3 regions of the Streptomyces rubrogriseus genome follow, and region 1 is predicted to be linked to each of the others. Evidence: predicted binding sites of a transcription regulator. Region 1 holds the regulator's gene; each other region holds the start of a gene.

Evidence for each region. Region 1 encodes HrcA, which represses chaperone genes, less so after heat shock. Its sites were predicted from a motif close to TTNGCACTCNGNNNNNCNGAGTGCNAA; they were not measured.
Region 2: groES (co-chaperone GroES) is a predicted target of HrcA. The motif match lies at 1,148-1,174, and genes of this name have one in related genera.
Region 3: groL (chaperonin GroEL) is a predicted target of HrcA. The motif match lies at 987-1,013, and genes of this name have one in related genera.

Annotation. Positions count from the first base shown of each region.
Region 1 is NZ_CP116256.1:1,377,786-1,381,021, forward strand. It holds gene Sru02f_RS05985 (DUF3097 domain-containing protein) at 1-46, opposite strand, end outside; gene Sru02f_RS05990 (MBL fold metallo-hydrolase) at 81-824, opposite strand; gene hrcA (heat-inducible transcriptional repressor HrcA) at 973-1,989, shown strand; gene dnaJ (molecular chaperone DnaJ) at 1,990-3,126, shown strand.
Region 2 is NZ_CP116256.1:7,587,078-7,590,313, reverse strand. It holds gene Sru02f_RS33975 (polysaccharide deacetylase family protein) at 1-331, shown strand, start outside; gene Sru02f_RS33970 (polysaccharide deacetylase family protein) at 328-1,077, shown strand; gene groES (co-chaperone GroES) at 1,321-1,629, shown strand; gene groL (chaperonin GroEL) at 1,763-3,236, shown strand, end outside.
Region 3 is NZ_CP116256.1:8,009,630-8,012,865, reverse strand. It holds gene Sru02f_RS36130 (MoaD/ThiS family protein) at 1-226, shown strand, start outside; gene Sru02f_RS36125 (cold-shock protein) at 645-848, shown strand; gene groL (chaperonin GroEL) at 1,175-2,800, shown strand; gene Sru02f_RS36115 (NADH:flavin oxidoreductase) at 3,067-3,236, shown strand, end outside.

The sequences.
Region 1 (3,236 bases):
GCGGCTTCTTCCACGGAGGGGTCAGGTCGGCGGAGTACTGGCGCATTCTGCCGACGATACGAGGAACCCCCGCGCGGTGATCAACGCGACACGCCGAACCGGGCGGCCAGCGCGTCCCGTTGGGCCCGGACGAACGCCGCGTCCACCACCGCTCCGTGACCGGGGACGTACAGTGCGTCGTCGCCGCCCAGCTCCAGCAGCCGGTCCAGGGCGGCCGGCCAGCGCGACGGTACGGCGTCGGGGCCCGCCTGCGGCTCGCCGGACTCCTCGACCAGGTCGCCGCAGAACAGGACGTCCGGGGAGCCCGGCACCAGTACCGCCAGGTCGTGCCCGGTGTGCCCCGGGCCCACGTCGGCCAGCAGGACCTGCCGTCCGCCGCCCAGGTCGAGCGGCTGCTCGCCCCGGACCTCGTGCCGGACGGGAGAGAGCGCCTCGGCCGCCTCCAGGGCCGCCCGGGCGTCCAGCCCCTCCGCCACCGCGTCCGCGCGCAGTGCCCGGCGCCCCTGTCCGCCCGGCGCGAACAGCGCGCCCGTGCCCGCCGCGCCGTACGCGCCGTACACCTCCGCGCCCGTGAACGACGCCGCGCCGAAGACGTGGTCGAAATGCGGGTGGGTCAGCGCGAGATGTGTCACACGGTGGCCGGCGAGCCGCCGCGCCCCCTCGCGCAACCGGGCGCCCTCGTCCAGGCTCGACCCCGCGTCCACCATCAGCGCCGCGTCCGAGCCGAGTACCAGCCCCGCCGTGCAGTCCCAGTCCGGCAGCCGGCACCGCCCCACCCCGTCCGCCAGCCGCTCCCAGCCCAGCTCTTCCCAAGTCACCGTCACGGCGACGACGCTAACGGCTTGGTCCCGGCCTTGCCGGGGGCGTACCCCACGGCCGTACACTGGGCCGGGGAAGTCTGGCACTCGCGAGCCATGAGTGCCAGGACAGACAGGCCGGAATCGGACGGACGACAGCTGGAGGTGCGCGCCGATGCTCAGTGAACGCAGGCTGAAGGTGCTGCGCGCCATCGTCCAGGACTACGTCGGCACCGAGGAACCGGTCGGTTCCAAGGCCCTCACCGAGCGGCACAACCTCGGCGTCTCCCCGGCCACCGTGCGCAACGACATGGCGGCCCTGGAGGACGAGGGGTTCATCGCGCAGCCGCACACCAGCGCGGGGCGCATCCCGACCGACAAGGGCTACCGGCTCTTCGTCGACAAGCTGGCGGGCGTCAAGCCGATGACCGCGCCCGAGCGGCGTGCCATCCAGAACTTCCTGGAGGGCGCCGTCGACCTCGACGACGTCGTGGCCCGTACGGTGCGGCTGCTGGCGCAGCTCACCCGGCAGGTCGCCGTCGTGCAGTATCCGTCGCTGACGCGCTCGACCGTGCGGCACGTGGAGCTGCTCTCGCTCGCGCCCGCGCGCCTGATGCTCGTGCTGATCACGGACACCGGGCGGGTCGAGCAGCGGATGGTCGACTGCCCGGCGCCGTTCGGCGAGGCGTCGCTGGCCGATCTGCGGGCGCGGCTCAACAGCCGGGTCGCGGGGCGCCGTTTCGCCGACGTGCCGGCTCTGGTGGAAGATCTGGCGGAGCCCTTCGAGGCCGAGGATCGCGGTACGGTCTCCACCGTGCTCTCCACTCTCCTGGAGACGCTGGTGGAGGAGAACGAGGAGCGGCTGATGATCGGCGGCACCGCCAATCTGACCCGCTTCGGGCACGACTTCCCCTTGGTGATCCGGCCGGTGCTGGAAGCCCTTGAGGAGCAGGTCGTGCTCCTCAAGCTGCTCGGCGAGGCGAAGGATCCGGGCGTGACCGTACGGATCGGTCACGAGAACGCCCACGAGGGACTCAACTCAACGTCCGTCGTGTCGGTCGGCTACGGTTCGGGCGGCGAGGCGGTTGCCAAGCTCGGCGTGGTCGGACCGACCCGCATGGACTACCCGGGAACGATGGGAGCGGTACGCGCAGTGGCACGGTACGTCGGACAGATCCTGGCGGAGTCGTAGGTGGCCACGGACTACTACGCCGTACTCGGCGTGCGCCGCGACGCCTCCCAGGACGAGATCAAGAAGGCGTTCCGGAGGCTCGCGCGCGAGCTGCATCCGGACGTCAACCCCGATCCGAAGACCCAGGAGCGGTTCAAGGAGATCAACGCCGCCTACGAGGTGTTGTCGGACCCGCAGAAGAAGCAGGTCTACGACCTCGGGGGCGACCCCCTCTCGCAGGCCGCCGGCGGTGGCGCGGGCGGCTTCGGCGCGGGTGGCTTCGGGAACTTCTCGGACATCATGGACGCGTTCTTCGGCACGGCGTCGCAGCGCGGGCCGCGCTCGCGCACCCGCCGCGGCCAGGACGCGATGATCCGCATCGAGGTCGAGCTGGACGAGGCCGCCTTCGGTACGACCAAGGACATCCAGGTCGACACCGCGGTCGTCTGCAACACCTGCAACGGCGAGGGCGCGGCCCCGGGCACCAGTGCCCAGACCTGTGACATGTGCCGCGGCCGCGGCGAGGTCTCGCAGGTCACCCGGTCCTTCCTGGGCCAGGTCATGACCTCGCGTCCCTGCCCCCAGTGCCAGGGCTTCGGCACCGTGGTCCCGACCCCGTGCCCCGAGTGCGCGGGCGACGGCCGGGTCCGCTCCCGGCGCACCCTGACGGTGAAGATCCCGGCCGGTGTCGACAACGGCACCCGGATCCAGCTCGCGGGCGAGGGCGAGGTCGGCCCCGGCGGCGGCCCCGCCGGCGACCTGTACGTCGAGATCCACGAGCTGCCGCACTCCACCTTCCAGCGGCGCGGCGACGACCTGCACTGCACGGTCACCATCCCGATGACGGCGGCGGCCCTCGGCACCAAGGTGCCGCTGGAGACCCTCGACGGCATGGAGGAGGTCGACATCCGCCCGGGCACCCAGTCCGGCCAGTCGATCCCGAAGCACGGCCGGGGCGTCACCCACCTGCGCGGCGGCGGCCGCGGCGACCTCATCGTGCACGTCGAGGTCACCACCCCGGGCAAGCTCGACCCCGAACAGGAACGCCTCCTGCGCGAGCTGGCCAAGCTCCGCGGCGAGGAACGCCCGACGGGGCAGTTCCAGCCCGGGCAGCAAGGGCTGTTCTCGCGGTTGAAGGACGCGTTCAACGGGCGCTGACGCGCTGACGTAGGGCTTCGGCGGGCGTCGGGTTGCTGCGCGGGTGTGGTCGGTGGCCGGGGTCTGCCGGGGGTCCGGGGGTTGCCCCGGGCAGGCACAGTCAGCCGGGG
Region 2 (3,236 bases), 6.2 Mb from region 1:
GGAGATCTGCGGCATGCAGGACGTGATGGAGAAGCACTACGGCAAGCGCCCCGCCCTCTTCCGCCCGCCGTACGGCAACTACAACCGCGACACCCTGCGCGCCGCCAAGTCCTGCGGGATCGAGTACGCCCCGATCTGGAGCGAGGAGGTGTACGTCGACCACTGGGAGTACCGCGAGTGGGACCAGGACCTGCACCCCGGCGACATCGTCCTCACCCACTTCCGGGGCACCGACGACTGGGACGGCACGATGACCGACATGGTCCGCCGCTTCCTGGACCGGATCACCGCCGACGGATACGCGGTGGCCCGCCTGGAGGACTACCTGTGAGGCGAGGGCGGTCCCGCCCGGCCGGCGCCGCCCCGGCCGCCCTCCTGCTCCCGCTGCTCCTGCTGCTCCCGGTCACCGGCTGCGACCGGCTCGCCGCCGCCCCCGCCGAACACGCGGCGGCGGCCGGGGACCCCGCCCAGGACGCCGACCGGGGCCGTCGCCTGCCGCCCGTCGTGGACCACGTCCGCACCGACGACCCGGTCGTCTTCCTCACCTACGACGACAGCGCCGAGCGCGACCCCGCCTTCGCCGGCCTGATCCGCGAACGGCGGCTCCCGGTCACCCTGTTCCTCACCGACGCCGTCGCCGGACCGGCCTACGGCGACCTCGCCCGGCTGCGCCCGTACGGCGCGAGCCTGCAGAACCACACCCTCGACCACCGCTCCCTGCGCGGCCTGCCCTACGCCGGCCAGCGCGCCGAGATCTGCGGCCAGCAGACCAAGCTCAGGTCCCGCTTCGGCGCCCGCGCCCACCTCTTCCGCCCGCCGCACGGCACGTACGACACCACGACCCTGCGCGCCGCCGCCGACTGCGGCATCACGGCCCTGGTCCTGTGGCGCGCCACCCTCGACGCCGACGGCACCCTCACCTACACCCGCGGCGACCGCCGCCTCCACCCCGGCGACATCGTGGCCGTGGACCCGGACCACCCGACGGCCACGAACCTGACGACCCGCACGGAACGTCTGCTGGAGACGATCGAGGAGCAGCGGCTGAGGGTGGGCAACCTTGAGGACTACGCCTGACCTCTTGACGCCGACCGGCGTCATCCATTGCCCGCGTTCACCGGAAAACCCCGCCGACGCGCCGCCGGCATTGGCACTCCGCTTGACCGAGTGCTAATCGCAGTCATAGTCTCGGACCTGGCACTCCCCACTGGAGAGTGCCAACTACGCGACGGGCAGGTCCGGCACCCGCGACGACGGATCCACCTGGTCGCCACCTCAGACAGTTAACCCCGTGAGATCTCCGAAGGGGGAGGTCGGATCGTGACGACCACCAGCTCCAAGGTTGCCATCAAGCCGCTCGAGGACCGCATCGTGGTCCAGCCGCTCGACGCCGAGCAGACCACGGCTTCGGGCCTGGTCATTCCGGACACCGCCAAGGAGAAGCCCCAGGAGGGCGTCGTCCTGGCCGTCGGCCCGGGCCGCTTCGAGGACGGCAACCGCCTTCCGCTCGACGTCAGCGTCGGCGACGTCGTGCTGTACAGCAAGTACGGCGGCACCGAGGTGAAGTACAACGGCGAGGAGTACCTCGTCCTCTCGGCCCGCGACGTGCTCGCGATCGTCGAGAAGTAGAAGTAGCTCTTCACTTCACCGAAGCACCTTGCTTTCCAGCTGCGCCCCTGGCTCCCGCGACCTTAAAAAGCCGGGCGTCGGGGGCGCAGTTGCCGTATAACCCCAAGATTTCCGGAAGAGGGCTCACGCTCCCATGGCGAAGATCCTGAAGTTCGACGAGGACGCCCGTCGCGCCCTCGAGCGCGGCGTCAACAAGCTCGCCGACACCGTGAAGGTGACGATCGGCCCCAAGGGCCGCAACGTCGTCATCGACAAGAAGTTCGGCGCCCCCACCATCACCAACGACGGCGTCACCATCGCCCGCGAGGTCGAGGTCGAGGACCCGTACGAGAACCTCGGCGCCCAGCTGGTGAAGGAGGTGGCGACCAAGACCAACGACATCGCGGGTGACGGCACCACCACCGCCACCGTGCTCGCCCAGGCGCTCGTGCGCGAGGGCCTGAAGAACGTCGCCGCCGGTGCCTCCCCGGCGCTGCTGAAGAAGGGCATCGACGCGGCCGTCGCCGCCGTGTCGGAAGACCTTCTCGCCACCGCCCGCCCGATCGACGAGAAGTCCGACATCGCCGCCGTGGCCGCGCTGTCCGCCCAGGACCAGCAGGTCGGCGAGCTGATCGCCGAGGCGATGGACAAGGTCGGCAAGGACGGTGTCATCACCGTCGAGGAGTCCAACACCTTCGGTCTGGAGCTGGACTTCACCGAGGGCATGGCCTTCGACAAGGGCTACCTGTCGCCGTACTTCGTGACGGACCAGGAGCGCATGGAGGCCGTCCTCGACGACCCGTACATCCTGATCAACCAGGGCAAGATCTCCTCCATCGCGGACCTGCTGCCGCTGCTGGAGAAGGTCATCCAGGCCAACGCCTCCAAGCCGCTGCTGATCATCGCCGAGGACCTGGAGGGCGAGGCGCTCTCCACCCTCGTCGTCAACAAGATCCGCGGCACCTTCAACGCGGTGGCCGTCAAGGCCCCCGGCTTCGGCGACCGCCGCAAGGCGATGCTGCAGGACATGGCGGTCCTCACGGGCGCCACGGTCATCTCCGAGGAGGTCGGCCTCAAGCTCGACCAGGTCGGCCTCGAGGTGCTCGGCACCGCCCGCCGCATCACCGTCACCAAGGACGACACCACGATCGTCGACGGTGCCGGCAAGCGCGACGAGGTCCAGGGCCGGATCGCCCAGATCAAGGCCGAGATCGAGAACACGGACTCCGACTGGGACCGCGAGAAGCTCCAGGAGCGCCTCGCGAAGCTGGCCGGCGGCGTGTGCGTGATCAAGGTCGGCGCCGCCACCGAGGTGGAGCTGAAGGAGCGCAAGCACCGTCTGGAGGACGCCATCTCCGCGACCCGCGCCGCGGTCGAGGAGGGCATCGTCTCCGGTGGTGGCTCCGCGCTGGTCCACGCCGTCAAGGTGCTCGAGGGCAACCTCGGCAAGACCGGCGACGAGGCCACCGGTGTCGCGGTCGTCCGCCGCGCCGCGGTCGAGCCGCTGCGCTGGATCGCCGAGAACGCCGGCCTGGAGGGTTACGTCATCACCTCCAAGGTCGCCGACCTCGACAAGGGCCAGGGCTTCAACGCCGCCACCGGCGAGTACGGCGACCTGGTCAAGGCCG
Region 3 (3,236 bases), 6.6 Mb from region 1:
CAAGGCCGAGGTGAGCGCCGACGGGGCCAACCTCGGGGAGGTCATCTCCGACCTGGAGAAGAACCACACCGGCATCGCCGCCCGCGTCCTGGACGACCAGGGCAAGCTGCGCCGCTTCGTCAACGTCTACGTCAACGACGACGACGTCCGCTTCGAGCAGGGCCTTCAGACGGCGACGCCGGACGGCGCGGGCGTCTCGATCATCCCGGCGGTCGCCGGCGGCTGATCCACCGCGGATACACCTCGTAGTGCGTATTGCCCTCTCCGTAAGAGAAACGGAGGGGGCAATTCCATGTGGTTGAGCGCGGTAGAGTTGGGGAACGCGCTCCCGATCAGCACAACGGGAACCGTTAATTCCTGCCGCCCGCCCGACAAGAAACAGCCAAAGTGCGAGCGTATTTCGCGGCTTTTGTTCCCTTTGCGTGACCCGACTTGACCCGAATTCAGGCGAATTCTCGCCACATTCCGGACCGGGTGCGTCCAGATTTCTCGTCCGATTGACCTGTTGCAGACGGCAGTTGGACAGATACATTCAGCCGCGGTCGACGCGTTCCGGCGCACGCCCCCAGTCGTGAGGGGGCGAGGTCTGACCCGGGTCCGCGAAGTGCGGATCTGTGCAAGGGCCAGTAATAGGGGAGTTAGGCATGGCTCAGGGCACCGTCAAGTGGTTCAACGCGGAGAAGGGGTACGGCTTCATCGCGGTCGACGGTGGTGCGGATGTTTTCGTCCACTACAGCGCGATTCAGATGGACGGCTACCGCACCCTCGAAGAAGGCCAGCGGGTCGAGTTCGAGATCTCGCAGGGTCAGAAGGGCCCGCAGGCCGACATGGTTCGCCTCAGCGCCTGAGACGCGCGGCCACCGCAGCACCCGGTCTTCATCCGAAGGGCCCGTACCTCCAGGGGTACGGGCCCTTCGGCCTGCCCGGACGCCCGTCACCCCCTTGTTCGCGGGGGGCTGAGCGAGCGGCCCGATCCCCGAGAGGCGCTTGCACTCGGCATGGTCGAGTGCTAATCATTGCGTTAGCACTCTGAAGGTGAGAGTGACAACGAAGGACCGGGTCGGTGAGGCCCGCAGGCCGGGTGGGGAAGGAACCACAAGGCCGGCGAGCCGTCCGTCGCGGGCGCGGGCGCGGTCCGAAGGAATCACCCCCAGTCCTGGAGGGACCACTTCACATGGCCAAGATCATCGCGTTCGACGAGGAGGCGCGGCGCGGCCTCGAGCGCGGCATGAACCAGCTCGCGGACGCCGTCAAGGTGACGCTCGGCCCCAAGGGCCGCAACGTCGTCCTCGAGAAGAAGTGGGGCGCCCCCACGATCACCAACGATGGTGTCTCCATCGCCAAGGAGATCGAGCTCGAGGACCCGTACGAGAAGATCGGCGCCGAGCTGGTCAAGGAAGTCGCCAAGAAGACGGACGACGTCGCCGGTGACGGAACGACCACCGCGACCGTTCTCGCCCAGGCCCTGGTCAAGGAAGGCCTGCGCAACGTCGCGGCCGGCGCCAACCCGATGGCCCTGAAGCGCGGCATCGAGAAGGCCGTCGAGGCCGTCTCCGCCGCCCTGCTGGAGCAGGCCAAGGACGTCGAGACCAAGGAGCAGATCGCCTCCACGGCCTCCATCTCCGCCGCCGACACCCAGATCGGCGAGCTCATCGCCGAGGCCATGGACAAGGTCGGCAAGGAAGGCGTCATCACCGTCGAGGAGTCCCAGACCTTCGGTCTGGAGCTGGAGCTCACCGAGGGTATGCGCTTCGACAAGGGCTACATCTCGGCGTACTTCGCCACCGACATGGAGCGTATGGAGGCGTCGCTCGACGACCCGTACATCCTGATCGCCAACTCCAAGATCGGCAACGTCAAGGACCTGCTGCCGCTCCTGGAGAAGGTCATGCAGTCGGGCAAGCCGCTGCTGATCATCGCCGAGGACGTCGAGGGCGAGGCCCTGTCGACCCTCGTCGTCAACAAGATCCGCGGCACCTTCAAGTCCGTCGCCGTCAAGGCCCCGGGCTTCGGCGACCGCCGCAAGGCCATGCTCGGCGACATCGCCATCCTCACGGGTGGTGAGGTCATCTCCGAGGAGGTCGGCCTCAAGCTGGAGAACGCCACGCTGGACCTGCTGGGCAGCGCGCGCAAGGTCGTCATCACCAAGGACGAGACCACGATCGTGGACGGCGCCGGTTCGGCCGACCAGGTCCAGGGCCGCGTCAACCAGATCCGCGCCGAGATCGAGAACAGCGACTCGGACTACGACCGCGAGAAGCTCCAGGAGCGTCTGGCGAAGCTGGCCGGCGGCGTGGCCGTCATCAAGGCCGGTGCCGCCACCGAGGTCGAGCTCAAGGAGCGCAAGCACCGCATCGAGGACGCCGTTCGCAACGCGAAGGCGGCCGTCGAGGAGGGCATCGTCGCCGGTGGTGGCGTGGCCCTGCTCCAGGCCTCCCAGGTCTTCGAGAAGCTGGAGCTGTCGGGTGACGAGGCGACCGGCGCCAACGCCGTGAAGCTCGCCCTGGAGGCCCCGCTGAAGCAGATCGCCGTCAACGGCGGTCTCGAGGGCGGCGTCGTCGTGGAGAAGGTCCGCAACCTGACCGTCGGCCACGGCCTGAACGCCGCCTCCGGTGAGTACGTCGACATGATCGCCGAGGGCATCATCGACCCGGCGAAGGTGACCCGCTCTGCCCTGCAGAACGCCGCCTCCATCGCCGCGCTGTTCCTCACCACCGAGGCCGTCATCGCCGACAAGCCCGAGAAGGCCGCTCCGGCGGGCGCCCCGGGCGGCATGCCGGGCGGTGACATGGACTTCTGATCGACCGGTTCCGGTTGATCGACCGTCCAGTACGGACCGAGGGCGGCACCCCCCGAGAGGGGGTGCCGCCCTCGGGCGTGTCCGGCCCCCGCCCACCCTCGCCCCCGCCCACCCCTCGCCCCCGCCCACCCCTCGCCCCCGTCCGCTATGGCCCGGGTCACATCGGGGCGCCGGGCGGAATGGCCCGGTGGGGCGGGCCCGTTCCCGTTGTAGTGCGATGAATGCGCGCGCACATACCGCCCGGTACCCACCTCAGGAGCCCCCACGTGACCGTCACCCCCGCCGAGGCCGCCACCCGCGCCGCCCAGCTCCTCGCCCGCCCGGCCACGCTCAACGGCCTCACCGTGCCCAACCGCATCGCGATGGCGCCGATGACCCGGATGTTCTCCCCGGGCGGCGTCCCCGGCGAGGACGTGGTGTCGTACTACTCCCGTCG